One region of the Bacillus mesophilum genome, then DNA from elsewhere that is predicted to be linked to it. Evidence: predicted binding sites of a transcription regulator. Region 1 holds the regulator's gene; each other region holds the start of a gene.
What was found. The regulator Rex, encoded in region 1, represses fermentation and respiration genes when NADH is low (regulators of the CRP and FNR family bind a similar motif). The targets are predictions, from matches to a motif close to TTGTGAAATATTTCACAA.
Positions count from the first base shown of each region.

Region 2: the regulator Rex is predicted to act here: its motif matches at 1,642-1,659, upstream of F7732_RS18360 (formate/nitrite transporter family protein).
Region 3: the regulator Rex is predicted to act here: its motif matches at 1,365-1,382, upstream of qoxA (cytochrome aa3 quinol oxidase subunit II).
Region 4: the regulator Rex is predicted to act here: its motif matches at 3,219-3,236, upstream of arcA (arginine deiminase).

Region 1 covers NZ_WBOT01000009.1:2,743-7,896, forward strand. The annotation lists gene tsaD (tRNA (adenosine(37)-N6)-threonylcarbamoyltransferase complex transferase subunit TsaD) at 1-502, shown strand, start outside; gene F7732_RS19750 (ABC-F family ATP-binding cassette domain-containing protein) at 748-2,667, opposite strand; gene moaC (cyclic pyranopterin monophosphate synthase MoaC) at 2,833-3,318, shown strand; gene F7732_RS19760 (redox-sensing transcriptional repressor Rex) at 3,343-3,987, shown strand; gene F7732_RS19765 (YdiK family protein) at 4,045-4,251, opposite strand; gene F7732_RS19770 (CPBP family intramembrane glutamic endopeptidase) at 4,248-4,976, opposite strand.
Region 2 covers NZ_WBOT01000007.1:67,921-73,074, forward strand. The annotation lists gene F7732_RS18350 (D-serine ammonia-lyase) at 1-456, opposite strand, end outside; gene F7732_RS18355 (VOC family protein) at 521-1,366, opposite strand; gene F7732_RS18360 (formate/nitrite transporter family protein) at 1,690-2,508, shown strand; gene F7732_RS18365 (hypothetical protein) at 2,767-3,363, opposite strand; gene F7732_RS18370 (hypothetical protein) at 3,360-4,091, opposite strand; gene F7732_RS18375 (ATP-binding cassette domain-containing protein) at 4,063-4,959, opposite strand; gene F7732_RS18380 (GntR family transcriptional regulator) at 4,956-5,154, opposite strand, start outside.
Region 3 covers NZ_WBOT01000010.1:42,713-47,866, forward strand. The annotation lists gene F7732_RS20360 (beta-propeller domain-containing protein) at 1-674, opposite strand, end outside; gene F7732_RS23315 (hypothetical protein) at 890-1,018, opposite strand; gene qoxA (cytochrome aa3 quinol oxidase subunit II) at 1,499-2,437, shown strand; gene qoxB (cytochrome aa3 quinol oxidase subunit I) at 2,501-4,450, shown strand; gene qoxC (cytochrome aa3 quinol oxidase subunit III) at 4,447-5,043, shown strand; gene qoxD (cytochrome aa3 quinol oxidase subunit IV) at 5,045-5,154, shown strand, end outside.
Region 4 covers NZ_WBOT01000001.1:805,879-811,032, forward strand. The annotation lists gene F7732_RS03990 (TetR/AcrR family transcriptional regulator) at 1-422, shown strand, start outside; gene F7732_RS03995 (serine hydrolase domain-containing protein) at 419-1,831, shown strand; gene arcA (arginine deiminase) at 1,879-3,111, opposite strand; gene F7732_RS04005 (glycine C-acetyltransferase) at 3,423-4,613, shown strand; gene F7732_RS04010 (L-threonine 3-dehydrogenase) at 4,817-5,154, shown strand, end outside.

The DNA.
Region 1 (5,154 bases):
GTTAAATCTGCCTTATCCAGGCGGACCTCATATTGACCGGCTTGCACAACTAGGCGAGCCAACCATTCCGCTGCCGCGTGCATGGCTGGAAGAAGATTCTTATGATTTCAGCTTTAGCGGATTAAAATCAGCGGTTATCAACACTGTCCACAATGCAGAGCAGCGCGGGGAAAAAATAGAGCCGGAAGCATTAGCTGCCAGCTTTCAGCAAAGTGTGATTGATGTACTTGTTACAAAAGCAGCAAAGGCAGCAAAGGCCTATAAGGTTAAGCAAGTTTTATTAGCTGGTGGAGTGGCGGCTAATAAAGGTCTGCGTGCAGCCTTACAGGAAACCTTTGAACCTCTTGATGAGATTGAACTGGTCATTCCTCCTTTATCATTATGTACTGATAATGCAGCGATGATTGCAGCTGCTGGCAGTATTTATTATGAAAAAGGGATAAGATCACAGTTAAATCTTAATGCTAATCCTGGTCTCGATATATCTATCCACAATTCTTAAACAGTAGGAAAAAGTCCCTGTTCATACAGGGGCTATTTTTTGTGGATAAATAAATTAATTTTCAGAAAAATATAGTGGATATGTGGATAAGTGAACAACTTTTTGTGGATATTGTGGAAAAGTGTGTGGAATACTTATTTTTCAAGGTTTGTTTTGTTAATAAATTTGTGGATAAAAAAAGAACCGAGATGACTATAGTCCCGGTTCTTTCTAGAGAGAATAAATGCCTAAAGGGGGTACGATAATTAATCTGCTAGCTCAGTCCATTCTTCAAGAAGGGTTTCAAGCTCAAGTTTTGCCAGATCATTATCTGTTGTTATCTTTAGTACCCTCTCATGGTCCTGATAAACCTCAGGATCACATAAAAGTTGATCAAATTCTTCTATTTTGAGTTCAAGCTCTTCAATTTGTTTTTCGATCTCTTCTATTCTTCGTTTTCGCTGCCGTTCCAGTTTCTTGGCTTCTTTATCTAATTGATAATTGTTTTTTTCAGTCGAAGATACAGATTCAGCAGTTGCAGAAACAGCATCAAACTTTTCAAGCTCTTCCTGCTCCTTCTTTTTATCCACATAATAATCGTAATCCCCGAGAAACTCCTCGGCACCCTCTTTTGATAGTTCAATTACTTTAGATGTAATGCGGTTAATGAAATAGCGGTCATGAGAGACAAATAAGATAGTGCCAGGATAATCAATTAGAGCATTTTCCAGAATCTCTTTACTGTCTAAGTCCAGGTGATTGGTAGGCTCGTCCAGTATTAGAAAATTGGATTTTTGCAGCATTAATTTGGCTAAAGCAAGACGCGCTTTTTCGCCGCCGCTTAACGTAGACACGGTTTTTAATACATCATCCCCTGAAAAAAGAAAGTTACCTAAAACGGTTCGAACGTCTTTTTCCAGCATTTGCGGATAATCGTCCCAAAGTTCATTTAAAACTCGCTTATTGGATGTAAGCTCTGCCTGCTGCTGATCATAATACCCAATCGTTACATTAGAACCGTGCAGGATCTTCCCTTGTAAGGCTGGAAGGTTTTCAATAATAGTCTTCAGCAAAGTCGATTTCCCAATCCCATTAGGTCCCACTAAAGCGACACTGTCTCCTCTAGTAATCCGGAAAGAAAGGTTTCCAGCAACTGCTTCACCTGCATAGCCAATAGCGAGATCCATAACCTGCAGCACATCATTGCCTGATTGTCTTTCAATTTGAAAGCCAAAAGATGCTGATTTCTCATCGCCAAGGGGACGATCCATTACATCCATTCGTTCTAATTGTTTACGGCGGCTCTGTGCCCTTTTGGTCGTTGAGGCACGTGCTAGGTTTCGCTGAATAAAATCCTGAAGCTTTGAGATCTCTTCCTGCTGCTTTTCATACTGCTTCATATCACGTTCAAAATCTGCTGCTTTCTGATCTAAATAGCGGCTGTAGTTTCCGGTGAACCTTTTGATCTGATGACGTGAGATTTCATATACCTGTGTAACAACCTTGTCGAGGAAGTACCGATCATGCGAAACAATTAAAATAGCTCCTTCATAGCTCTGCAGGTAGAATTCGAGCCATGAAAGGGTCTCGATGTCCAAATGGTTTGTTGGCTCATCAAGAATAAGCAGATCAGGTTTTGTTAAGAGCAGCTTTCCGAGCGCAAGCCGTGTTTTCTGTCCGCCGCTTAAGGATGATATTTTCGCATCATATCCTATGGTATGAAAGTTCAAGCCGTGTAAAATGGAGCGGATATCTGCTTCATACTGGTAGCCTCCATTCTCTTTAAAGCTGACCTGAAGGCGATCATATTCTTTTAAAATGCGGTTATACATTTCTTCGTTGCTCATTGCGTTAGGATCAGACATCTTTTCTTCTAATGAACGCAATTCTTTTTCTTGCTGCTGTAAAGAAGCAAAAACGGTCAGCATTTCATCCCAAATTGTCAGCTCAGATTCAAGTCCTGTATTTTGCGCCAAATAGCCGATTTCAACTTCCTTTGGCTTCATGATTTCCCCGCTGTCATAAGAGATATGGCCAGCGATTATTTTTAATAAAGTCGATTTGCCTGCTCCGTTTCGTCCAACGAGCGCAATGCGGTCTCTTGTTTGTACTTCCATTTTTATATTCGTTAAAATTGGATCAGCACCAAAGCTTTTATTGAGCTGATTAACTTGTAATAGTATCATGATTTTCACCTCTGCAGTATAAGACAAGTGTATCGTATTCCGCTGAGGTTCGGCAATAAACCGGCGTTATTTGAAGAAATTTGCAAATAAATATGTGAATATGAATACAAACTATACACAAATGCACCTAAAATAGTGTATGATTCTGTTGTGAGGTGTTAGTATATGGGAGATTTAACGCATTTTAATGAAGAAGGCAGAGCTAAGATGGTTGATATTGGCGAAAAAGCCGAAACCGTTCGCACAGCTATTGCCCATTCAAGTATAAAAGTAAATGAGGTCATATACGACAAGATTACGTCTAACAGTATGAAAAAAGGAGACGTATTAGCCGTTGCACAAGTTGCCGGAATTATGGCAAGTAAAAAAACATCTGACATTATTCCAATGTGCCACCCAATTATGCTTACAAGTGTGGACATTTCTTTTGAATGGAAGCTGACAGATTCTGATCATATTCTGCAAATTACGGCTACTGCCAAAACAAAAGGCAGCACAGGTGTTGAAATGGAAGCGTTAACAGCTGCTTCAGCTTGTGCGCTGACTGTATATGATATGTGCAAGGCCGTCGATAAAGGGATGATCATTGGGGAAACCTACTTAATAGAAAAAACAGGCGGCAAAAATGGGGATTTTAAAAGAACGGAGTAGGACGGAGAATACGGAGGTACAATGATGTCAACAGAACAAACCAAAATTCCGCAGGCTACTGCAAAGCGATTACCGCTGTATTATCGATTTTTAAAAAATCTGCATGCATCAGGTAAGCTTCGGGTTTCGTCTGCGGAATTAAGTGATGCTGTAAAAGTTGATTCTGCCACGATCAGAAGGGATTTTTCTTACTTTGGAGCACTTGGAAAAAAAGGCTATGGCTACAATGTGAATTACCTGCTGTCCTTTTTTAGAAAAACGCTCGACCAAGATGAAGTAACAAAGGTTGGTTTAATTGGTGTTGGTAATCTGGGGACTGCTTTATTAAACTATAATTTCTTAAAAAACAACAATACAAAAATTGAAGTGGGCTTCGATGTTTCGCCCGATAAAGTTAATCAAAAAATTGGGGATGTATCCGTTTATCATATGGACGATCTTGAAAAGGTCATTGAAGAAAATGACATCCAAGTTGTGATCTTAACTGTACCTTCTCAGCATGCTCAGACGATTACAGATAGAATTTCACAAAGCACAGTAAAAGGAATTTTAAACTTTACTCCTGCTAGATTAACTGTGCCCCCAGCAATCAGGGTTCACCATATCGACTTAGCCGTGGAATTGCAATCATTAATTTATTTCTTAAAACATTACCCGGCAGATATGTAGGAGATCCCTCCAGGAAAGCATGTCTTGTTCAAAATAAAAATGAGCCCTTATACAGGCTCATTTTTTGTTTTCAAGATTTTTAAGCTTAAAGTGGAAGCTGATCATTTTGAGGCCAGCTCCAATGTCAAAGGTAGCAATGATAATGAGAAGGTTTGTCATGAATCCCCACTCTCCGTTTTGCTGAAGACTTTGAATAGCGATGTAGACAAATAGTATGCCAAGGATCAAATAAATGATGCCTGAAAACAGAGGAGTTCTTCTCATAGTAACCCTCCAATAAATGCTGCCACATGTTCCATTTCCTCCAGCCATTTTTCGATTTCTTCCATGTTAAGCTGCATGACGACTACAAGAGAATTCATGGCTACGTGAGCAAAGATCGGCACAAGGATCCGTTTTGTTTTTACATATAGAAAGGCAAACGTGAACCCCATCGCTGAATAGAGAAGCAAATGTTCAAATTCAGTATGTGCTGCCGCAAAGATGACAGAGCTAAGGAGCGCTGATATGAAAAAGTTAAAGCGTTTATGCAGGCTGCCGAAAATAATCTTCCGGAAAATGATTTCTTCTAAAATCGGTCCAATGATCGACACAACAAGAATAACAATTGACGACGTTTCAATGATACTCATGATTTGCTGTGTGTTCTCTGAACCCATTTCAATGCCAATCATATATTCAATATTTGCAGCAACAGACTGTGCAATCAGTGCTAAAAACACCCCGCCAATGGCCCAGGCGATCGATTTTACAACGGATGATTGCTCAGATAAACTCCGCTCCACTTTCATATCCTTTCGCAGCAGGAAAAGAATGATGATGAGGGCTAGAGAAAAGCTAATCACAAGCCAAGAAGACACGGCCGTACCTTGATCCATTCTAGTGCCAGTTATAAGCTCACTTCCAAACACCATAAGCGGCAAGCCGACAATGGAGGAAAGCTGCATGGCAATATACACAATTAAAATAATCCAGTATTCTTTTTTCAAATGATGATCTCCCTTATGACATAGAATCAAGCATATGCTCTTTTAACCATTTTACTCATAAAGAGGGACTTCTTTCAAATAGAAGGCTACCCCGAACAGCCTTTATGCATAAAAAGAATGTGAATGTATATAATGAAGAGGTTGCCAGAAATGGATCTTTCTGGACTCTGGCATAGGC
Region 2 (5,154 bases), on a different contig from region 1:
TTGCCTAAAAGCTGCACTTGCAAATACCTCATAATTGTCATGTTGGTTTAGTAATTGATGCTTCAGTGCAAGATCTTCCGCATGCTTCAGCACCTCGTAAATGCCGCCCCGAGCTTTTATCGAACCAGAGATTGGCAAATGACTGTCACATTTTAATAGCAGCTCACCTGGTATCTTTATGCCAAAAGAATCAGCCAATTCAATCGCCATGTTTTCCATCTTAATAAGAGGAGACTCTATTATGCCTCCGCTCTTTCTGCTGTCTGGAAAAACCTTTTCTATAAATGGGGCAAACCTTCGTAACCTTTTTTCAGCGTCTTCAATATCCGACAGCCCAAGATCTTCCGGCAGCTCGTTTCGATAATTGAGGTTCTCCCAAGCTGTTTCTCTATACACACGTAAATTCTTTATCAGTGGATACTTACTTTCAAGATCAGCAATAGTGATGTCATCCATATTTTCCCCTCCGCGGCGCTCATTTTGCTACTAACATACAATGAGAAAGCGGGTTCGGGCAAGGTTAAAAGTTCATTTTTGTGCCAGAAGGGTCTTTTACAGTATACTGCCCATCCATTTCAGCTACGGCTGCTCCAAGCATATTTAGCCTCTTAACAGCGGCTTGCCGTTCCTCTTCATTCGGGAATACGAGTGTAAAAGATTCCATTCCGGCATGATCTTCAAGCGGAGCTGGAGCTCCAATCCCATTCCAAGTATTTAACCCGATATGGTGATGATATCCACCAGTTGAAATGAAAAGTGCCTGCCCTCCATAAGTGCAAACCGTTTCAAATCCAAGACCTTCTAAATAGAACTCTTTAGTCTTATGGAATTCTGAAACGTGCAGATGGATATGCCCCATGATCGTTCCAGCGGGCAGACCGCTCCAAGATGCTCCATCCCATTCTGATAAAACACCTTCTACATCCATGGCATTTGTTGCCATGACAACCTCTCCATCTTTCCACTCCCAGCCTTCTGATGAACGATCATGATAAATTTCAATTCCATTTCCATCAGGATCAGCCAGGTAAAGGGCTTCACTCACTAGATGATCAGATGCCCCTTGCAGCGGATAGCCTGTACTGATTAAATGACGAATAACGGCTGCCAGGTCTCTGCGCTCTGGAAGAAGGAGTGCAAAGTGATATAAACCTGTTGTTCTGTTTTGCTTTGGGGAAATGGTGCTTGGCTGAGTTAATGTAATAAGCCCTGTCTTACCATCAGCAGACAAACGAACGATTTCCTCCGATTTCTCTATAACTTTTAAACCTAAAATGTCCTGATAGAATGCCAGTGATCTTTGCAAATCCTGAACCTTTAATTGAACTTGGCTAACATAAACATGTGGAGCCTCGTGAAATTTCATATTATTTTCTCCTTCTCATATACTTACTTTATGTAAGTTATTATATTTTCGAAATTAACAAATGTCAATATACAGCCTCTGGAACCCAAGTATGATTTTTCCTGTGATAAATATAACTATGCTGCTTTATACACTCACAAATGTTTCTTGTCTATTGCACTTTAATAAGAAATCCTATGTTTACTCTGCCCATATAGTTTTAAATGTAAGCGTTTTACAAACAGTGCTAAAACGTTCACATCATTATGGAAATCTTTGCATTAAACTATAGGTATATGTGATGTACTTCACAGCATTTCACTTATTACCGGAGGTTTTCCGATATGTCTTTTTATAAACCAGATGAAATTGCAAGTTATTCAGTTGATATGGGTGTAAAAAAAGCAGATTATCCTATTATGAGAACACTGATTTTGGGATTTCAAGCTGGCGCATTTATTGCGCTAGGCTATCTGCTTTATATTCGTGTGACTGCACCATTAGCTGGCGATCTAGCTGGAATCAGCTCATTTTTGGGTGCCGCTCTCTTTCCAATTGGTCTTATCCTAACATTAATTGCCGGCGGTGAGCTGCTCACCGGAAATATGATGGTTCTTCCTCTCGCTAGTATGGCAAAGAAAGTGTCGGTCGCTTCTGTCGCAAAGAACTGGGGACTAGTGACTGTCAGCAATTTTGCTGGCGCATTGTTCGTTGCTTACTTTTTCGGCCATATTGCCGGGCTGACAGAGAGCGGCGTATTTCTTGAAAAAACGGTTAGCATTGCTGAACATAAAGTAGAGGCCGCTTTCCTGCCTGCTTTTATCTCCGGAATCGGCTGCAACTGGCTAGTGGCGGCTGCCGTTTGGCTATCCTACGGCGCCAAAGACACAACAGGAAAAATACTTGGAATCTGGTTTCCGACCATGGCCTTTGTTGCAATTGGATTCCAGCATGTCGTTGCTAACATGTTTGTCATTCCAGCTGCTATTTTTGCCGGACATCTTTCATGGGCAAGCTATATCGAAAATTTCATCCCTGTTTATTTAGGCAATGCTGTTGGCGGCTCAATCTTTATTGGCTTTGCGTATTGGATGGCCTATAAATTCAAAAGAGAGCCTTTGCAGATTCATCAAACTGAGATAAAACATCATGATGCCTCTTAAAATCATCGCCTCTGATTAAATCGAGCATAACAAAACTATTCCATTCACCACTAAAAGCCGGCTTCCATAATAAAATGGAAACGGCTTTTTAATTTGTCTTACTTCCTTGTAGCTACAGGGATTTCTCAGGTTTTTGATGGGAGCTGAGGATTTTCAATAAGGATAGCAGGGAACTACTTTGTATAAGGAATAGCATCCAAAGATACTGATGCTTATATAAATACGGGGAGGGTTTAGTTGTACCCTCCCCCACGTTACTTACTTTTGTACTGTTCTTGTGTGGATCTCCGGTCCGTGGTTAATGTTGATGTTTGGCGGCAGCTGGATGTATATGATGGGTACATTGTAAGCAAAATCTCTACCTATACCTTCCTCACTCAGAAATTGGTTGCTAGTAAAGTTAGTTGTGACTAGATTCATGTCAAGATAGTTCCTGCCAGTTATGGAAATGGCTAGTTCTTTGTCTTGAATTTCAGCTTGGAGAGTTGCCATCTGATCACTTACATCATACTGGTTAATTTGAGCATAGGGTCCGAAAATAGTTACATCCACTTTTTGATCCTGCTCTTGTTTCTCTTTCAGAATAAACAGTGAATTTTCCGGATATTGTGAAGTCAGTTCTAAAGTGTCTTCCTCATAATCAAAATGATACTCCACTGTTTTATATTGCTCATCAATTTCCTGATAGTTCCCTGACAATAATTCACTTTCCACACCAAATAATTCCGTTTCAGCTTTTGATAATGTCAGGTTATCATTCATTAAAAGAACCAATGCCATACTGGCAATCAATACAATGGAGTAAGCAATGAGAAGCCAATGAGTGAGTTTTTTCTTTTTTCTCCATGATCTCATTTTCTCACCTCCAATTTTGCAAAGATCATCGTGGCTGCTGTGTAAAACAACGTACTGACACAAAGCACCTTAGCCGCAAAGAACCAGAACTGTGCCTCAAATGCAAAGAATTCAATAAAGCCTTGCGGAATACTTATGGAAAAAGCGTTACTGCCGAAGCTGATCAGCAGTCCCACGAACAATAGAATAAATAATTTATTGATTTGCACACATGCCCCAATAAAATAACCGGCTGCACTAAACAACATCATATAAAGGAATGAAGCCGCAATACTGATTAAAAAGGCATTCAGTGAAAACGAAGTTTCATAGTACACCTCGTCAGAGAAACGCAAGGCAAATGCCCTAGGCAGAAACCCAGCCATTCCAGCAAAAATACTCCCAATCCCGCTAAGTGTCAGCAGAAAAAAAATGTTAGACAAGCTGCCTGAAACCCGGCTCGCCACAAATGAGAAATCAGCATATCGGTTGTGCTTTGTTGTCATGGTGATGGCTGCAATAAAAACCCATAAAAATGTAAAGGCAATAATAACATCAGCGGAATAGGAACGTATATTATATGAAAATAACCCATCAGAACCACCCATACTGCTGGTAGAATTGAAAGAAAACACAACAGCAATCAGTTGTATGAATACGAGTGAGCTGAACACATCTAAATTAGATTTAAATTTAAAAAAGTATTGCTTCTTGACAATATTACTTAATTTCGCGGCTTGCGAAGACATGGTCAATTCCCCCTTTCGACATACCTGTTAAATGAATACTCATTTCGGTTGCAGATACAGATGAAAAAACGAGTCCAGGTACAGTTTGGGACTGTCCTTGATTTTTCACAATGACATAATCAAAATCATCGCCCGCAGACTTGTGGTAAATGACTTCTTGATCCTCCAGCCAATGTGAAACATCTTCACGCTTTCCTTTCACCGCTAGGCCCCATTCCTTTAAATCGGATATCGGCATATGAGAGTGAACTCTACCGTTATTTAAAATAAGGACATCCTCTAAAATATCCTCCAGTTCTTCCAAATGATGGCTTGAAACAAGGATTGTCCGAGGAAAATCAAGATAATCTCTTAAGACAGCCCGGTAGAAATCTTTTCTAGTCGATGCGTCCATGCCTGTTGTTGGTTCATCAAATATAGTTAGGGGACACCTTGATGAAATGCCCACAATCATGTTAAACGTGCTCATTCGACCTTTCGAAAGCCTGTTATGATAGCCATCATAATCAAACTGAAAATACTCAAATAGCCGATGTGCCAAATCCTGATCCCAATTTGGATAAAAGACTGCTCCTGCATCTAAAATATCACCGAGCTTTAGAGCAGACGAAAACCCCATTCGATCATCTGCAAATATGGAATTCTCTGATACATACAGGCTTTCAAATGGCTTTTGTGCAAAAACGTTAAGGTCTCCAGATGAGTTCTTTAGAAAACCGGCTATTAACTTTAGTAAAGTTGTTTTCCCAGCACCATTGCGTCCAATCAATCCTGTTATAGTATTTTCTTTAATAGAAAAAGAAACATCTGATAAAACTTCTTTTCGAAGATATTTTTTCGTTACATTTTTTGCCTCAATAACATTCATGGCTTTTCCCCCTCCTCCTTAATCATTTGTATTAATTCCTCTTCACCAATCTGCAGTCGCTTTGCCTCTGTAACCAGCTCTTGAATAAGCCTTTTCACCGTCTCATTCCTCCGCTTCTTAGAAATAATGTCTTTTGCTTCTGCAGTGACAAACATGCCTAGTCCGCGCTTTTTAAATAGTATTTCTTCTTCAGCC
Region 3 (5,154 bases), on a different contig from region 1:
TCCATTTCATTAACTGGATGAGCAGATACAATTTGCACTTCGCCATCTGCTGCCCGGTAAATGTATTGACCATCAGTTTTTACCGCATCGGCTTCATCAACTCCATCAACTTGGATATTTGTTTTAGAATACTGTCCTCCTTCCCCGCTGCTTTCCATATTGCTGAACTCTGTAGAACCTGAACTGCTGTATAATCCAGGTCCATTTGAACGCCCTTTATCTTCTAACAGTGTAAGGAAATGGTCATTTATTTGAGCAACTGAATCAGCTTTTGGCAATGTAAGCTCGACATTAAAAAGCTGTTCTGTTTGATGAGCTAATTTTCTTCCGTTCACTGATTGAATGCCCTCTGTCAGTAATAGCTTGTATGAACCTGTTCTTGCTTTAAAGCCTGATTCGGGAGGTTTAACAATGATGCTCTTTTGATCATCACTTAAGTTTATGTCAATATCTTGTTTCTCACCTTGATCGTTAATGACAGATACAGTTTGTGAATTAACTGTTTTTTGATCTAACTTTCGTGAAAAATAAATCTTCCACGTTTTATTGCTGAGTACCTCCACATTTTCATTTTCAATCTGGCTGACAACCTTTAGCTGCGTGCTCATAATAACAGCAGCTATTGCCGCAGGAACAAGAAGCAAAATGCTCATAATAATCCATATCTTTTTCATCGCCATTTCCCCCTTTATTCCTTTTGACGAGAACAATTGGAAGATGGTTACAGTGAAGCTAAAGATTTCTTAGCGGCTTTATTAAGTCTTATATAATTGAATTCCATGTACTCCACTTTTTATTTTCTTTATGCTATTTCTTTGCTTAGCATTAAAAAAAGAGCCTCGTGATTACCGAAGCTCCTTCCAATTAGAATCCTTAATCTTAATATGTATTACCAATCTTGTGTACGATCAAGTAAAAGATCTATTTCTATATGTCTGATTAGATGAGAAAGATCTTCATCAGCCATATCGGATGTATCATCTAATATTTGGTCTATGTCCGCATTAAAGATTTTCATAATCAGACTCCTTGTAACATAAATGCCCCATTAAAAAATATATTGTGACAATAAATTAAACTTTTCATTTACAATACAATTCGAGGTTAAGGACCTTTTTCTGGGGGTATACATAGTTGAAAATATTTTACCCATATATGTACACATATAAACTGCCATAAAAAGAATTTTTACATGGAATGAATTATAGTAAAAAAATTTTAGCTCTACTTACAATATGGGTTAAAAGTGTTTATACTACTCTAGCTTTATCAAAAATACTAATAAAAAATAGGAGTTACCAATCATTTACTAGTCTATTTATGAACTTTTTGTGACAAAAACACGTCTTCTAATCATGAACATTTTGTGACACAAATCACAAATGATTGTAATTAACATTATATGAGACTAATATAGAGACTGTTAATGTGAACAATATATAGTTTAGTAATGATGAAAATTATATTTCATTCATTGATTGATGAAAGGAGCACAATAATGAAACTTAAATCGGCAATCCTCTTTCTAGTTATTACTATTGCCACAGTGCTTACAGGGTGTGAACAATTAATTGTTCTGGATCCAAAAGGCCCGCAAGCAGCAACACAGGCAAATGACATTATCATCTCAGCTAGTATCATGTTATTTATCGTATTGGCTGTGTTTGGTATTTTGGCCTACATGTTAATTAAATACAGAGCTTCAAAGCAAAAAGAAGATTATGAACCGCCGCATATTGAAGGCAGCATACTCGTTGAATCAATCTGTGTTGGTATTCCTGTCCTGATTGTTGCTGTCCTCTCTTTTATGTCTGTGCAAAGCAACTATAAAGTCGAAGCAACTCCAGCGGGATATGAAGATAAAGAACCTTTAGTTGTTTATGCATCATCTTCAGCATGGAAGTGGCATTTCAGCTACCCAGAAGAAGGAATTGAAACGGTAAATTACCTATACGTTCCAACTGACCGTGCTCTAGAATTCAAATTATACTCTTTTGGAACAATCAGCAGTTTCTGGATTCCGCAATTAGGCGGACAAAAATATGCAATGTCCGATATGGTTAACACTTTGCATCTTGCTGCAGATGTCCCTGGTGAATATATGGGAAGAAATGCTAACTTTAATGGTAAAGGCTTTGCTGAGAATACATTTAATGTTACAGCAATGCCTCAAAACGAATTTGACGACTGGGTAGAAGAAGTGAAAGATACAGCTTCACCTATTACTGAAGAAAAGTTTGATGAACTACTTGAACCAGGTCATCTTGGTCAATTAACTTTTACTGGTACACATCTTGACTTCCGTCCAGCTCCTGAAGGTGAACATGGCGGACATAATCACGGATCATCTGGTAACGAAGACGATTCTGATGAAGAAAATCATGAAGATCATGATCATGAGGACCACGATCACGAGGAATCTGAACATCATCATTAATATGCAGATAAATATTTAAAGCTAGTAAACTTGTTTGTTATACGTGAAAGGAGATAAAATCGTATGGAATTCTTTGAACGATTCGCCATACCGCATCCAAGCCCAGCAATATACGCTTCCATGGTCGCTATTGGATTAACCGTAATTGCTATCATCGCTGGATTAACTTACTTTAAAAAATGGGGTTATTTATGGCGCGAATGGTTAACAACTGTTGACCATAAACGAATCGGTATAATGTATTTAATTTCTGCGCTTCTTATGCTGTTCCGCGGTGGCGCTGATGCGATCATGATGAGAGCTCAGCTGTCAATGCCGGAGAACAAATTATTAGATGCACAGCACTATAATGAAATATTCACAACTCACGGAGTTGTTATGATTATGTTCATGGTAATGCCATTTATTATGGCACTGATGAACTTTGTTGTACCTTTGCAAATTGGTGCGAGAGATGTCGCTTTCCCACGTTTGAATGCTTTAAGTTTTTGGTTATTTTTCATGGGAGCAATGCTCTTTAACATCTCATTCGTAATCGGCGGTTCACCTGACGCAGGCTGGACTTCGTACTTCCCGTTAGCAGGAACCGAGTTTAGTGAGTCAGTCGGGACGAACTATTATATGATTGCCCTGCAGATTGCTGGGATCGGTACTCTGGCAACAGGGATCAACTTTATGACAACCATCTTAAAAATGAGAGCACCAGGCATGACTTTAATGAAAATGCCTATGTTCACATGGTCAGCTTTTATCACAAATATTATTATCGTTTTTGCATTCCCAGTACTAACAGTTGCTCTTGCAATGGGTACACTTGACCGTCTATTCGCTTCTAATTTCTTTACAACGAATAATGGCGGAATGGACATGTTATGGGCCAACCTGTTCTGGGTTTGGGGACATCCTGAAGTATATATTTTAGTATTGCCTGCGTTTGGTATATATAGTGAGATCATTTCAACTTTCGCGCGCAGAAACCTTTACGGCTACAAATCAATGGTCGCATCAATGGTTATTATTTCATTGCTTTCGTTCCTTGTTTGGGTTCACCACTTCTTTACAATGGGTCAAGGTGCGTTTGTTAACAGTATCTTCTCAATTACAACAATGGCCATTGCCGTTCCAACAGGTGTAAAGATCTTTAACTGGCTGTTTACACTCTGGAAAGGAAAAATTGTTATTACGACACCAATGCTTTATTCCCTGCTATTCATTCCGCTATTTACAATCGGCGGAGTTACCGGAGTAATGCTCGGAATGTCAGCAGCTGACTATCAGTATCACAACACAATGTTCTTAGTTGCTCACTTCCATTTAGTTATTATTCCAGGCGTAGTATTCGCTATGCTTGCAGGTTTAACTTATTACTGGCCAAAAATGTTTGGCTTTATGTTAAACGAAAGACTTGGAAAATTAAGTGCCTGGATTATTTCCATCAGTACACTTGTTGCTTTCATTCCAATGTTCTTCTCTGGTCTGGATGGTCAGGCAAGAAGAATGTACACATATTCTGAACAAGCAGGCTTTACAATGTGGAATATGATTTCTTTTGTTGGAGCAGCCGGCCTTGCAATCGGTTTTGCGTTGATTGTCTATAATATTTACTATAGTATTCGTTACGCTCCAAGAGACATCGGTTCAGATCCATGGGATGCAAGATCACTTGAATGGGCTACACATAGTCCAGTACCGGAATATAACTTTGCAATTGTTCCAAATGTTGATTCAACTGAAGCATTCTGGGATGCTAAAAAGAAAGGCCACAAGCTGTTTAAAGGTGAACTCGAAAAGATTCACATGCCAAACAACAGTCCAATTCCTTTCATCATGAGCAGCATCTTCTTTGTATGGGGCTTCTCATTCGTATTTGCAATGTGGATTCCATTAATTATTGCAACGATCGGAATTTTCGGCTGCATGGCTTATCAGTCATTTGAAAAAGATCATGGCCGCTATATCTCTGTCGAAGAAATAAAAGAAACTGAAGAAAAACTGGGAGGTCCTACCGTATGAAAATAGATCATTCACTCCCTCTTGAATACAGTACACAAGAAAATCAAATGAAGATTTTAGGCTTTTGGATTTTCCTTGGCGCTGAAATCATGCTATTCGCTACACTATTCGCTTCCTATTTTGTTCTAGCACCCAGAACTGGAAGCGGCCCTGCTGGTTCTTCTATTTTTGAATTAACACCAGTGCTGGCAGAAACTATTCTGCTTTTAACAAGCAGTTTCACAATTGGGCTTGCGATTCACGCGATGAGACTTGGAAGAACAAAACCAATGTTAGTCTTCTTTGGAATCACGCTAATTCTTGGGCTTGCGTTTTTAGGTGTTGAGATCTACGAATTTAATCATTATATTCATGTGGGTGCTGCCTTGCAGACAAGTGCATTCACCTCCATCCTTTTAACAACGTTAGGGACGCATGGAGCTCACGTAACATTTGGTCTTGTATGGGGATTATTCATCATGATTCAAATTAAGAAGAATGGTTTAACACCTCAAACTGCTAATAAATCTTTTATATTCTCTCTTTACTGGCACTTCCTGGATGTAGTTTGGATCTTTATTTTCAGCTTCATCTACTTGAAAGGAATGATGTAATATGAAAGAGCTATTTCCTATCAAACAAGTTATGGGCTTTATCTTCTCTCTTGTTTTAACAGCAGTAGCATTAGCCGTTTATTTCTTTGATATGTCTTTTACTGCGGGAAT
Region 4 (5,154 bases), on a different contig from region 1:
ACAAGGAAGAACTGCTGTTTTCAGTACAAGAATCTATTCAAACGGAATACCAAAAGCAATATGACGATAAACAAATGAATGTAGATGTTGCTCTGAAGGAAATTCAATCTAGAGTAGGAGCAGACCCTGATTGGTATCGTTTTAGATATGAACTCTATTCTCTGGGCCTGAAAAAAGAAGAATATAAAGAAGAAGTAAGTACCATTTTGGAATCAGGCAGAAGGAGTCTAGCACAGCCACTAGAGGATCTTTATATAATGAATAAGTCAAAATCTGAGGGGCTGTCAAGCATCCTGTTAGCTTGTTTTGATGGACTAGCATATCAGAAGTTAATTGATGAAAGCTTTGATTTGGATGAATCCTATAAAATACTAAAAAAAATGGTAGAAAAATATATAAGTGCTGAAGGAGAAAAAGAATGAAAAGGTATTTAGTTCTGCTTATCATTTTTCTAACAATAGTCCCCTCTTTTGAAGTAAGTGCTCAAAATAATTATCATGATAGAATTAATGAATATATCAGGGATGCTATGGATCAGTATCAAATTCCCGGAGCGGCTCTTACCATTATTGATGGTGGGGAAGTGTTAATTAATGAACAGTGGGGAGCATTAAGCAACGGAGAAATCATAACCGATAACACTCCTTTTCTTACTGGCTCGTTGAGTAAACCTTTTACAGCACTTGCCATTTTGATGTTAATGGAAGAGGGGAGAATTGAACTCGAACAGTCTATTGATACCTATTTGCCAGAGTTTCAATATGCTGCACCCCATGAAAATAAAATAACAGTTTATCACTTATTGCGGCAAACAAGCGGAATTGCTCAATATGATGGTTTAAAGGTTACCGATAGAGACAACTTTAAAAACTGGGATATTGCTGCTGCAGTTAGGGAATTGAGTGGAGTCAAACTCGCTCACTCGCCCGGTGAAAAATATGAATATAACTCTGCCAATTACTTATTGCTGGGAAGAATTGTAGAAAATGTTAGCGGCACAGATTATGATGAATACGTAATAAACCATATTTTTAAACCATTAGACATGAATCATACTGGAGCAAATGCTGAACAAGTGAGGAAATTGAATCTAATTGCTGGTTTTGAGTCATGGTTCGGCAAGCCGGTTAAAAGTAAATTTTTATATGATCAAGCGGGAGCGCCTTACGGATATATTGTATCTACGGCAAATGACCTAACAAAATTTCTAACATTTTTATTAGAGGGGAACAAGAATATAATATCTGAAGAAGGTATGAAGCTTTTCACTTCACTGCCTGAAGATGGAAATTCGTATGGGATTGGCTGGCATTTTAACGAAGAAGGAAGATTCTTATTTCATGGAGGCGCTACCCGCGATTATAGAGCTGAGATGTATTTTCGGCCGGAAATACATCAGGCTGCTATACTATTAACAAATAAGTATCACTCATTAGAAGATCCACAAGTTTACTTTATGATGAATGGAATTCGGGATTTACTAATCCATGATCATACAGATGCATTGCCAGAGCAGTCTCATTTATTTCAATGGATACTGCTTGCCATCATTTTTTTCCTTGTTATTTTAGCTATCATGCGAATTATGCGAAAGAATCAAACAAAGAAAAGATATCTGTCCTATATTTTCTCCTCGATGTTTTTGTTTATTGCCATTGGTGCCATTCCAATGATTGTAATGACACAGCAAATTCCGTGGAGAAGCTTTCAAATATTCGCACCTGATTTAGCTTTTTTAGTATATTCCTTAATGTTTCTATTTTTATTACATGCAGTAATCCCATTAAAGTTCTTTTTTTCTAAAGATAAGAGCAGTTCAACAGCAAATTAAACATAAAAAAGCAAGGGACTCCCAATCATAAGAATCCCTTGCTTTTCTTATAAATTCTCTCTAACCAGCGGCATACTCATACACCTAGGGCCGCCTCTTCCTCTCGATAGCTCTGAGCTTTCAATTTCGATGACTTCAATTCCATGCTCACGGAGAACTTTATTGGTGACCGTATTGCGGTCGTAGGTAACAACAACGCCTGGTGCGATGGAAAGTGTATTAGACCCATCATTCCATTGCTCCCGGGCAGCTGCGATCGGACATCCGCCTCCACAGGGAATTAACGTGATTTCTTTAAGATTTAACACTTCCTTTAATGCACTTGTTAAATCAGATTTCCTGGAAATCGCAAATTCGCCTTCTTCGCTTGTTTTTTCAAGAATATAAATATTAAGTCCGCCTTCTTCACTTTCAATGCCGGGATGATAGGTGAATTTGTCATAATCAACCATTGTAAACACAGTATCTAAATGCATATAAGCTCTCTTTTTCGGAATCTCAACTGCCATTACCTTCTTAAAGGTATTGTTCTGCTTAAATACTTCTGATGCTAATTTTTCAATTCCTTGAGCAGTTGTTCTTGCACTTACGCCAATTGCTAAAACTTCACTGCTTAAAACAAGCTGATCGCCGCCCTCCATTGAATAAACATCATTCCTGGAGAAGTACGTTTGTGTTTGAGCATCTCGAAAGCGGGGGTGATACTTCATAATCGTATCAACAAAGATGGACTCACGCCTTCTGGCAGGCTCATACATACGATTAATGGAAAGCCCATTCCCAATGACCGCTGCTGGATCTCTCGTAAAATAAAGATTTGGCATCGGATCTAAATAAAACGGATAGTGCTCATTTGTTATTTCATGCAGGTGCACTTGCTTGCTTTTCGGAATTTTCGATTTAGGCACTCCTGACATGACAATACTGACGAGCTCGTCTCCTTCTAATGATTGAAAGTACTCTTTTACACTGTCGTATGAGCCGTCTAAGTTTTCCAAGCCATCTTTTAAGATCTCATGCATAAAATATTGCCTTGCATCCTGATTCTGTACGGCTTCTTTCATTAAAACGTCAAGATATAAAACTTCGATGTCTCTATTCGTTAATTGTTGTGCAAAATAGTCATGTTCTTTTTGAATGATGGGAAGGTGAGGAGTATCATCGAATAATAGTCTTTCTAAGTATTGTGGCATTAAATGCTCGATTTCTAATCCTGGTCTATGTAGCATAACTGTTTTAAGTCTACCGATTTCTGAAGTTACATTTAATTGCTGCTGCATTCTATATTTCCTCCTAATTTCTTTCTATTTGAGCCGTTCCCTTCAAATTGGTAGAGTAAACAGATCAATTACATGTATAAATATTCACCCCCTCCTTCGAAGGATAAAAGCGAATATTTTCACCAATAGTATGGGATGGGAGCGTAAAATCATGCATAAGTCTCAAAAATTTATGTCCGCTATATATGTACAAAACAAAAAAATATGATAAAGTTATAAGTGGAAATGCTCAACAATATAAGGTTTTCACTGTCCTTCAAGAGAGGACAAATGTATTATTTTTATAAAAAAGATCGAATGGAGGCTAAATTATGACAAGCAAAAAATTAGATTCATTCCTTGATGAAAATTTAAATGATCTAAAAGGCAGAGGTTTATATAATGTAATTGATCCATTGGAGAGTCCAAATGGTCCAAAGATCAAAATTAATGGGAAAGAACTCATTAATTTATCTTCTAATAATTATTTAGGACTGGCAACAGATGAAAGATTAAAGAAAGCTGCAAGAGAAGCTGTAGAAAAATATGGTGTAGGAGCAGGGGCTGTTAGAACGATAAACGGTACGCTCGATATCCATTTGGAGCTTGAAGAAAAACTTGCACAATTTAAGTATACCGAAGCAGCAATTGCTTATCAATCAGGATTTAATTGCAATATGGCTGCTATTTCAGCTGTAATGGACAAAAATGATGCCATTTTGTCTGATGAATTAAACCACGCTTCTATCATTGACGGCTGCCGTCTATCAAAAGCAAAAATCATTAGATTCAATCATTCAGATATGGATGATTTACGTACGAAGGCAAAAGAAGCAACCGAGTCAGGTCTTTATAATAAGATCATGGTGATTACAGATGGCGTTTTCTCCATGGACGGTGACATTGCGAAGCTGCCAGAGATTGTGGAGATTGCAGAAGAGTTTGACTTAATTACATATGTTGATGATGCACATGGTTCAGGCGTTCTGGGCAAAGGAGCGGGTACTGTTAAGCATTTTGGTTTATCCGATAAAATTGATTTCCAAATTGGGACACTTTCAAAAGCAATTGGGGTTGTAGGCGGCTATGTTGCCGGAAAGCAATCGTTAATTGATTGGTTAAAGGTCCGCAGCAGACCATTCTTATTCTCCACATCTTTAACACCTGCAGATATTGCTGCATGTATTAAATCCATTGAAATTTTAATGGAGAGCACCGAGCTAAATGAAAAGCTATGGGAAAATGCCAATTACCTTAAGGATGGCCTGAAAAAGCTTGGCTTTGACATTGGAGAAAGTGAAACACCAATAACACCATGCATTATCGGAGACGAAGTAAAAACGCAGGAGTTCAGCAAGCGCCTAAATGAAAAGGGTGTTTATGCAAAATCGATCGTGTTTCCGACTGTACCAAGAGGAACAGGCCGTGTAAGAAATATGCCTTCTGCTGCACATACAACTGAAATGCTTGATGAAGCACTTGGAATTTATGAAAAAGCAGGAAAGGAAATGGGATTGATTTAAAGAAAATGGTGAAGGGAAGGAACATTGATAATCCTTCCCTCTAACTGAAAAGGAAGCGACTGGAATTTCCTCGTTACTTTTCCTTCCAAATATTCAAAGGATCAATTCCTTGGAACTGTCATCAAAGAATAAAGAACAAAAGTTTGTTAAAATCAATAAAGCTATAGGGCTTTGTCTTCATTAGAAAGGGCTGGGGGATGAGTATGAAACGAATAATGATTACTGGGGCATTAGGGCAAATTGGTTCAGAGCTTACAGTGAAATTGAGAGAAATTTATGGTGCAGATCAAGTTATCGCAACGGATATAAGAAAAAATGAAACAGAAGCTGCTTTGTCTGGTCCTTTTGAAATGGTAGACGTGACGGATGCACGAACGATGTTAGAGGTTGCAAAAAAATACAATGTTGATAGTGTAATCCATATGGCTGCCCTGTTGTCGGCAACAGCGGAAGCAAACCCTGTTTTTGCTTGGAATCTAAACATGGGCGGACTGATGAACGCTCTTGAGACGGCGAGAGAATTAAAAGCCCAATTCTTCAC